Regions from separate parts of the Priestia sp. TRM10 genome, predicted to be linked through region 2. Evidence: a T-box and tRNA genes for the amino acid it is inferred to sense, from the RefSeq annotation. Region 2 holds a T-box; the other holds one or more tRNA genes.
The links. The T-box of region 2 lies ahead of serS (serine--tRNA ligase). A T-box ahead of a tRNA ligase gene usually reads a tRNA of that ligase, here a tRNA-Ser.
Positions count from the first base shown of each region.

Region 1 (4,426 bases), on a different contig from region 2:
ATCAGTTAGCAAATAAAGTAAGAATTACAGATGATGCTTCAGCAGATTTAGAAGAGATGTTCTCTCTTACTTTAAGGGCAGTAAAACAAGCAGTCTACGCTCTCGAACATAAGGACTTGAATAGTGCCCGAGAAGTGTTAGAAAAGGAACATAAGATTGACCTTATGGAACGAGCATTGCGGAAAAAACATATCTTACGTTTGAATGAACGTAAATGTTCAGGTGCAGCAGGGATTGTCTTTGTAGATATCATTAGTAATTTTGAACGAATCGGTGATCACGCTGTGAACATTGCTGAAGCTGTTTTAGGCGAAGGAGAAGATAAAGTACGTAATTATAGTTAGTATGAATGAAAATAACCGTAGGCATAGATTTATGCCTACGGTTATTTTATCTTTATGTTAACATTTATCTTTATCTATTAAAGCAAGGAGAGGTTTTGAAGGAGTGATATTCTGGCAACACAATACTTAAAATGTTAAAAAGGAATTTATAGGAGGAGAAAACGTCTTTTTTAATACTTTTGCAAAACAATAGATATTAACAATTATATAGGAGTGGTGCTAGCTTCAACCATGTTTAAGGTATAGAAGAGCAATTGTTGAATAAGTATTTTACAACGTCTTTATAACTATTATAATGGCGAATTAATGTTATTGCGAATCCATATTTGTATTATCTCCTTTATAGCAAAAGGCTATTAAATAAAACAAAACAAGAAAGGATTAGATAAAAACATAAAGATATTGTTGTCTTTTAAGTATATTATCGTCCATACTTATAAATAAGTCCTTCTATCGGAGAACAAAGGGAAAGCATCATGATGCTAAAGGAGGGGAAGCGGTGGATGTAACGCTCCAGAAGCAAATTTTTGAATTTATTGGAGGTCTTGGCCTCTTTGTATTTGCGATTACATATTTAGGAGAAGGATTACAGAAATCAACAGGGGAGAGGCTCAGGAAAATTATTGATACGTTTACGAGCAATCCTATTATCGGTGTTTTTGCCGGAATGATTTCAACAATTCTTGTTCAAAGCAGTTCTGGAATGATTATTATTGTGCTTGGTTTAGTAAGTGCAAGATTTATGACATTAAGACAAGCTATTGGCGTTATAATGGGAGCAAACATTGGTACAACGCTAACAGCTTTCATTATTGGTATCAATTTTAGCTCTTATTTTCTTCCTGCACTAGCCGTTGGCTCGATGCTTATTGTATTTTTTTACAGTAAAAAAGTTCATTATATAGGCCAAGTTATTTTTGGATTTGGGGCTTTATTTCTAGGCTTAGAGCTTATGGGAGATGGTATGAGAGAGATTGTTTCGTTAGACATATTTCAAGAATTTATTTTAAATATGGGGAACAATCCTTTTTTTGGAGTAAGTATGGGGACAATTTTTACTGCAGTTGTCCAAAAGTCAAGTGTTTCAATTGGGGTTTTGCAAGAGTTGTATAAGCAGGATTCTATTAGCTTAACAGCGGCACTCCCTGTTTTATTTGGTGCAAATATTGGGACAACAGTGACGGTCGTTTTAGCTTCTTTAAGTGCCTCTGTACTTGCTAAAAGGGCAGCTTTAACGCATGTCTTATTAAATGTGTCAGGGACGATTGTTTTTTTAGCATTTCTTCCTGTTTTTACAGCATTTATATCTGTTGTTCAAGTTTCTTTTCACCTCAATGGAGCAATTACAATTGCTGTTGCTCACGCTGTCTTTAATATTTTTAACTCACTTCTTTGGCTCCCATTTGTAGGTGCACTCGTATATTTAGTTACAAAAGCTTTTCCAGAAAGAAATACCTTTGCAACTCAAAATCAGGGATATCTTGATAGACAGTTTATTGAGCAAGCCCCAACAGTTGCCTTGAGTCAAGTACAAAAAGAAATTATTGAAATGAGTCATCTTTTATTAAAAAACTTTGTACAAGCTTACAGCTATTTAAGTACGAGAGATCGTATACATGCTCAAGAAGTCGCAAATCTAATGGAAATATTAGAAAGCAAGGAAAGGAAAATAAAAGCGTATTTTCTCCTGTTATCTGAGAATGCTTTATCAACGCTTGAGAGTGAAGATTACTTTAGACTCCAAGAAGAAGTGCATTATTTAAAAAGAATAGGAGCTCATTGTGAGAATATTACGGAATTTGTGGATTATCAACTGGCTAATAAAGTCTTTTTTACAAATGAGGCTTCTTCAGATTTAGAAGAAATGTTCCAAAGTACTTCAAAAGCCCTTTCTGAAACAATAAAAGCTTTGGAAAGTAAAAACATAAAAAGCGCCCGCGGCGTTCTTGAAATTGAAGATCGGATTGATCGAATGGAAAGGGTACTGCGCAAAAAGCATATTCTACGTTTGAATGAAGGAGAATGTTCAGGAGCAGCTAGTATCTTATTTGTGGATATTATTAATAATTTGGAGCGAATTGGAGACTATGCTGAAAAACTATCTCAGCATATTTTAGAACAAAACAATTCTTAATTGTTAAGGGTGAGAGTTGAATGGAAAATAGAAAGCTATCATCCTTAACTTTAACTTTATTTTTTTTCTTAGAAAACGATTGACAAAAGCTTGTCTTGATGATAAATTAGATATTGTCCTATTTAATGTTCCACAGTAGCTCAGTGGTAGAGCTATCGGCTGTTAACCGATCGGTCGTAGGTTCGAATCCTACCTGTGGAGCCATTTGGCGGTGTAGCTCAGCTGGCTAGAGCGTACGGTTCATACCCGTGAGGTCGGGGGTTCGATCCCCTCCGCCGCTATTGTTTTATTATAATATTCATAATGGACCCTTAGCTCAGCTGGTTAGAGCAGACGGCTCATAACCGTCCGGTCGCAGGTTCGAGTCCTGCAGGGTCCACCATAATTTCAGGTGGAGGAATACCCAAGTCCGGCTGAAGGGATCGGTCTTGAAAACCGACAGGGGTGTCAAAACCCGCGGGGGTTCGAATCCCCCTTCCTCCTCCATACATATAACATTAACAAGTTTTCTGCTAAGCAGAAAACTTTTTTTGTTTAATCGTATAAAAATCGGGTAAAAGGTAAATATAAACTCGTTGTTTCAGCAAGAAGAAAATCATTTTAATTGAAACAATAGGGTATATTTGCTATTCTAAAGCTAACGGAGCAATTTTTGCTACCACAAATTTTACATATTCTAAAGGAGGAATTTTTCATGGCACATGAATTACCACAATTACCTTACGCGTATGACGCACTTGAACCACATATCGACAAGGAAACAATGAACATTCACCATACGAAACACCACAACACATATGTAACTAAGTTAAACGATGCAATCAAAGGTACTGATCTTGAAGCTAAAAGCATTGAAGAACTAGTATCAAACTTAGACGCTGTACCTGAAAACATTCGTACAGCTGTACGCAACAACGGTGGTGGACATGCTAACCATAGCCTTTTCTGGACACTCCTTTCACCAGAAGGTGGCGGTGAGCCAACTGGCGAATTAGCAGATGCAATCAACAAAAAATTTGGAAGCTACGAGAAATTCCAAGAAGAATTCGCAGCAGCTGCAGCAGGCCGCTTCGGTTCTGGTTGGGCTTGGCTTGTTGTAGACAACGGCGAAGTTGCAATTACAAGCACTCCAAACCAAGATTCACCGCTTATGGAAGGTAAAACACCTGTCCTAGGCTTAGATGTTTGGGAGCATGCTTACTACTTAAACTACCAAAACCGTCGTCCAGACTACATTTCAGCATTCTGGAATGTTGTAAACTGGGACGAAGTATCAAAACGCTACGAAGCAGCAAAATAAGAGAAACGCTTCTAATAAAAAGGCTCGGAGACAACATGTCTCTGAGCCTTTTTATTAGAGAAGTTATATTCCTTTGTTCAAAATTACATTATGTAGTATAACTCTTTTATCTTTTGCCAAACTAGGGGTAGAAGAGAAAAGGAGTTTTACGTATGGCAGTTTTGAAAAAAGTGTTTGGGGATGTTGAAGTTACGAAAGATCTTTTGCTTCTTTTAACGGTTGGAGCTCTTTATTCACTTGCAATATCATTATCCAATACGTTTGTAAACGTCTATTTATGGAAGCAATCAGGGCAGTTTTTGGATCTTGCTCTCTACAACTTAGCCATTGTGATTTTTCATCCTTTGACATTTGTTGTAGCAGGGAAGCTTGCTAAGAAAGTGGATCGAGTTATTGTCTTAAGACTAGGAGTATCATTTTTAGCAGTCTTTTATATTACGGTCTTACTTGTTGGAAACAATGCTTCATCGCTCCTTTTACTCTTAGGAGCTTTACTTGGAATTGGCTATGGATTTTACTGGCTTGCTTTTGATGTATTAACATTTGAGATTACAGAACCTGAAACAAGAGATTTTTTTAACGGATTTATGGGCATATTGAATTCGTTCGCAGGAATGATTGGTCCCATTGTAGCAGGATTGATTATCT
Region 1 is NZ_JBJZOT010000015.1:1,045,879-1,050,304, reverse strand. It holds gene ACK3CR_RS22160 (Na/Pi cotransporter family protein) at 1-344, shown strand, start outside; gene ACK3CR_RS22155 (Na/Pi cotransporter family protein) at 844-2,478, shown strand; tRNA gene ACK3CR_RS22150 (tRNA-Asn) at 2,608-2,682, shown strand; tRNA gene ACK3CR_RS22145 (tRNA-Met) at 2,686-2,759, shown strand; tRNA gene ACK3CR_RS22140 (tRNA-Ile) at 2,784-2,860, shown strand; tRNA gene ACK3CR_RS22135 (tRNA-Ser) at 2,872-2,964, shown strand; gene sodA (superoxide dismutase) at 3,173-3,778, shown strand; gene ACK3CR_RS22125 (MFS transporter) at 3,931-4,426, shown strand, end outside.
Region 1: it has a tRNA-Ser gene. The T-box ahead of serS (serine--tRNA ligase) is inferred to sense a tRNA for this amino acid. The anticodon was not compared.

Region 2 (4,426 bases):
TATGAAGCAAGGTTCAGCGAAACAGCAAAGCTTTTAGACTATGCTTTTGATAACTTTGAAGTAAAAACTCTTCATCCTGCTGGCTATACTTTGAAAGAAAAAGTAAAAGTTGCAAAAGGAAATGAAAAAGAAGCTAAAGTAACAACAAAAGAGCCATTAAAAGTAGTTGTTGAAAAAGGAGAAAATGCTAAAAAAGCTGTGGAAACAGAACTTGTAGTAAATGAAAAGAAATTAAATAACGATGGAAAACTTATTGCTCCAATCAAAAAGGGAGAAGAAGTTGGATATATCAATGTTAAGTACAAGGATGATCAATTTGGATATTTAACAACTGATGGGGAGAACCAATCAGGAGTTCCTATTGTGATGAAAGAAGATATTGACAAAGCTAATTGGTTCTCACTTATGTTCAGAAGTATCGGAGACTTCTTTGCTGACATGTGGACAAGTGCTGCAAACATGGTTAAAGGCTGGTTTTGATATAAGAAGAATGCTTATGGTTTAAATTACCAGATGCATTCTTCTTTTTTTGATTAAACTATCTACTGAATTTAGATAGGATTTTGTTGAGAAATCATGTAGAATGAAAAATAGGAATTTGAATTGTCTAAATAGTATATATTCAAATTAAACATTATTACATTGGCTAGACTCTTAGTAGGAGGGAATATCAACATGAACAATCGTGGAACAGATCGTGTTAAAAGAGGTATGGCAGAAATGCAAAAAGGCGGCGTTATTATGGATGTTATTAACGCTGAGCAAGCTAAAATCGCAGAGGAAGCTGGAGCAGTAGCTGTTATGGCACTTGAGCGTGTGCCAGCTGATATCCGTGCAGCAGGTGGAGTTGCCCGTATGGCAGATCCAACTATTGTTGAGGAAGTAGTAAATGCTGTTTCTATTCCTGTTATGGCAAAGGCGCGTATCGGACATATTGTAGAGGCTCGCGTTCTTGAAGCAATGGGAGTTGACTATATTGATGAAAGTGAAGTATTAACTCCTGCAGATGAAGAGTTTCACTTATATAAGAGTGACTTCACTGTACCATTCGTTTGTGGATGTCGTGATTTAGGTGAAGCAGCGCGTCGTATTGGAGAAGGAGCTTCTATGCTTCGTACAAAAGGTGAGCCAGGTACAGGGAATATTGTAGAGGCTGTTCGTCATATTCGTAAGGTGAATGCTCAAGTTCGTAAGGTAGTAGGGATGAATGAAGATGAGCTAATGACAGAAGCTAAAAATCTTGGGGCTTCATTTGAACTTCTTCTTCAAATTAAGGAAGAGGGACGTCTTCCTGTTGTAAACTTCGCAGCAGGTGGTGTAGCTACACCAGCAGATGCAGCGCTTATGATGCAGCTTGGAGCAGATGGGGTATTTGTAGGTTCAGGGATCTTCAAATCCGACAATCCAGCTAAGTTTGCTCGTGCTATCGTAGAAGCAACAACACATTATCAAGATTATGAATTGATTGCAAGCCTTTCAAAAGGACTTGGTAATGCAATGAAAGGGATTGAAATTTCAACACTATTACCAGAAAATCGTATGCAAGAGCGTGGCTGGTAAGAAAGGTCTGGTTTTATGACAACAATCGGTATACTTGCTTTGCAAGGTGCAGTAAGAGAACATGCAAAGGCTTTTGAATGTGCTGGAGCAGAAGTTGTTTTAGTAAAAAAAGTCGAACAGCTAGAAAGTATCGATGGTCTTGTACTCCCAGGTGGAGAAAGTACAACAATGAGACGCCTTATTGATAAGTATGGGTTCATGGAGCCGCTAAAAGCATTTGCTGCTCAAAAAAAACCTATGTTTGGCACATGTGCTGGCTTGATCTTATTAGCTAGTGATCTTGTTGGTTATAGTGAACCACACCTAGGAGTTATGGATATTAAAGTAGAACGCAATTCTTTTGGACGTCAAAGGGAGAGCTTTGAAGCTGCATTATCTATTAAAGGTGTTGGAGAAGACTTTATTGGAGTCTTTATCCGTGCTCCACATATTGTGGAAGTTGGACAAGATGTTGAAGTGTTAGCAATGCATGGAGATCGAATTGTAGCAGCTCAGCAAGGTTCATTCCTAGGCTGTTCTTTCCATCCAGAGTTAACAGATGATTATCGCCTTGCACAGCATTTTGTACAAATGGTGGAAACATCTTCTAAAGAGACAGTATAAAAGCATTGCAACAAGTTAAAACTTATAGTACATTATGATGTATAAGTTGAATATAGATAGCACGTTGAAGGGAAATAGTAATAAGACTCTTATCTTTAAGAGAGCTAGTGGTTGGTGCAAACTAGTAGATAAAGCTTATGAATCCATCCTGGAGTGAATTGTTGAACAATGCAGTAGGCAATTTCGGTGTTAAACCGTTATTTTATAAAGTGGAAAGAGACATCAGTCTCTTTTAACTAGGGTGGCAACGCGGGTAACTCTCGTCCCTTACAGATAATGTAAGGGGCGAGAGTTTTTTATTTGCCTTAATTATTAATGTAAAGGAGTTAAAAACATGTTAGATTTAAAATTCTTACGCAAAAATTTTCAAGAAGTAAAAGAAAAGCTTCAACATCGAGGAGAAGATTTAACAGATCTTGGAGCATTTGAAGAATTAGATAGCAAGCGTCGTGAGCTTATTGCTCAAACAGAAGAGCTTAAAAGTAAAAGAAACGAAGTATCACAGCAAGTAGCAGTGTTAAAGAGAGAGAAGAAAGATGCGGATCATCTTATTACAGAAATGCGAGAAGTAGGAGATAAAGTAAAAGCTCTTGATGAAGAATTACGTTCTGTTGAAGAGAAACTTCAACAACTCCTTCTTTCTATTCCAAATGTTCCACATGAAACTGTACCAGTTGGAGAAACAGAAGATGATAATGTAGAAGTAAGAGCGTGGGGAGAAGTTCCTCAGTTTGCATTTGAGGCCAAACCACATTGGGATTTAGCAACAGACTTAGAATTGTTAGATTTTGAGCGTGCTGCTAAAGTAACTGGAAGTCGTTTTGTATTTTATAAAGGACTTGGAGCAAGACTTGAGCGAGCGTTAATTAACTTTATGTTGAACCTTCATATTGATGAGCATGGATATGAGGAAATCTTACCTCCATACATGGTGAATAGAGCAAGCATGACAGGAACAGGACAGCTTCCAAAGTTTGAAGAAGATGCATTTTTAATCGAGAAGGAAGATTATTTCTTAATTCCGACGTCAGAGGTTCCTGTCACTAATCTTCATCGCGATGAGATTTTAAAAGGAGATCAGCTTCCAGTAAGCTATGCGGCATATAGCACCTGCTTCCGTTCTGAAGCAGGTTCTGCAGGGCGTGATACACGTGGTCTTATCCGTCAACATCAATTCAATAAAGTAGAACTTGTTCGTTTTGTTAAACCTGAAGATTCTTATGACGAACTCGAGAAATTAACAGGTCATGCTGAAAAGGTACTTCAACTTCTAGGTCTTCCATATCGCGTTATGAGCATGTGTACAGGTGATCTAGGTTTCACAGCAGCTAAAAAGTATGATATTGAAGTATGGTTACCAAGCTATGGAACATACCGTGAAATCTCTTCTTGTTCAAACTTTGAAGGTTTCCAAGCACGTCGTGCAAATATTCGTTTCCGCCGTGAAACAAATGGAAAACCTGAACATGTGCATACGCTAAATGGATCTGGTCTTGCAATTGGGCGTACTGTTGCGGCTATTTTAGAAAATTACCAACAAGAAGATGGTTCTATTGTAATTCCAGAAGTGTTACGTCCATACATGGGAAATCGATCTGTAATTAAATAATGTCTAAAAAAGAGGCAAGAATAACCGACGGTTTTCTTGTCTCTTTTTTTAGAGTAAAAAGAGAGACTAGGGTTATACTTCATAGAAATGAAGAAAATCAGCATTTTTCTAAAAAAAATGTATAAAATTGTTGACGAATGTAGAAAATAATGATATATTTATTCTTGTCGAGACGGAGGAATACCCAAGTCCGGCTGAAGGGATCGGTCTTGAAAACCGACAGGGGTGTCAAAACCCGCGGGGGTTCGAATCCCCCTTCCTCCTCCATTATTACAAATTAAAGATAGCGCATATAAATTGGAGATTGGAACTCGTTGCATATGATGTAGCGAGTTTTTTGTATATTAAAGTAAAAAAAGACAAAGCATCCTAATAGGATGCTTTGTCTTTTTTAATGATTATTTATAGTTTGAGATATCTTCTCGATAATGTTTTCAATAGAAGTTGGGTCTTCCAATAAATCATAGTCTGAAATATTTAGGCGAAGCACAGGGCAAGCATTGAATGAATTGATCCAATTTTCATAGCGATTGTGCATTTCTTCCCAGTACGAGAGGGGAGTTTCTTGTTCCATTGCTCGTCCTCGTTTTCGAATTCGCTGAATAATTTGTTCTAGATTTCCTTCTAAATAAATAAGAAGCGTAGGCTTAGGAA
Region 2 is NZ_JBJZOT010000001.1:3,727-8,152, forward strand. It holds gene ACK3CR_RS00020 (serine hydrolase) at 1-480, shown strand, start outside; gene pdxS (pyridoxal 5'-phosphate synthase lyase subunit PdxS) at 676-1,560, shown strand; gene pdxT (pyridoxal 5'-phosphate synthase glutaminase subunit PdxT) at 1,576-2,163, shown strand; T-box leader at 2,219-2,434, shown strand; gene serS (serine--tRNA ligase) at 2,498-3,772, shown strand; tRNA gene ACK3CR_RS00040 (tRNA-Ser) at 3,947-4,039, shown strand; gene ACK3CR_RS00045 (deoxynucleoside kinase) at 4,164-4,426, opposite strand, start outside.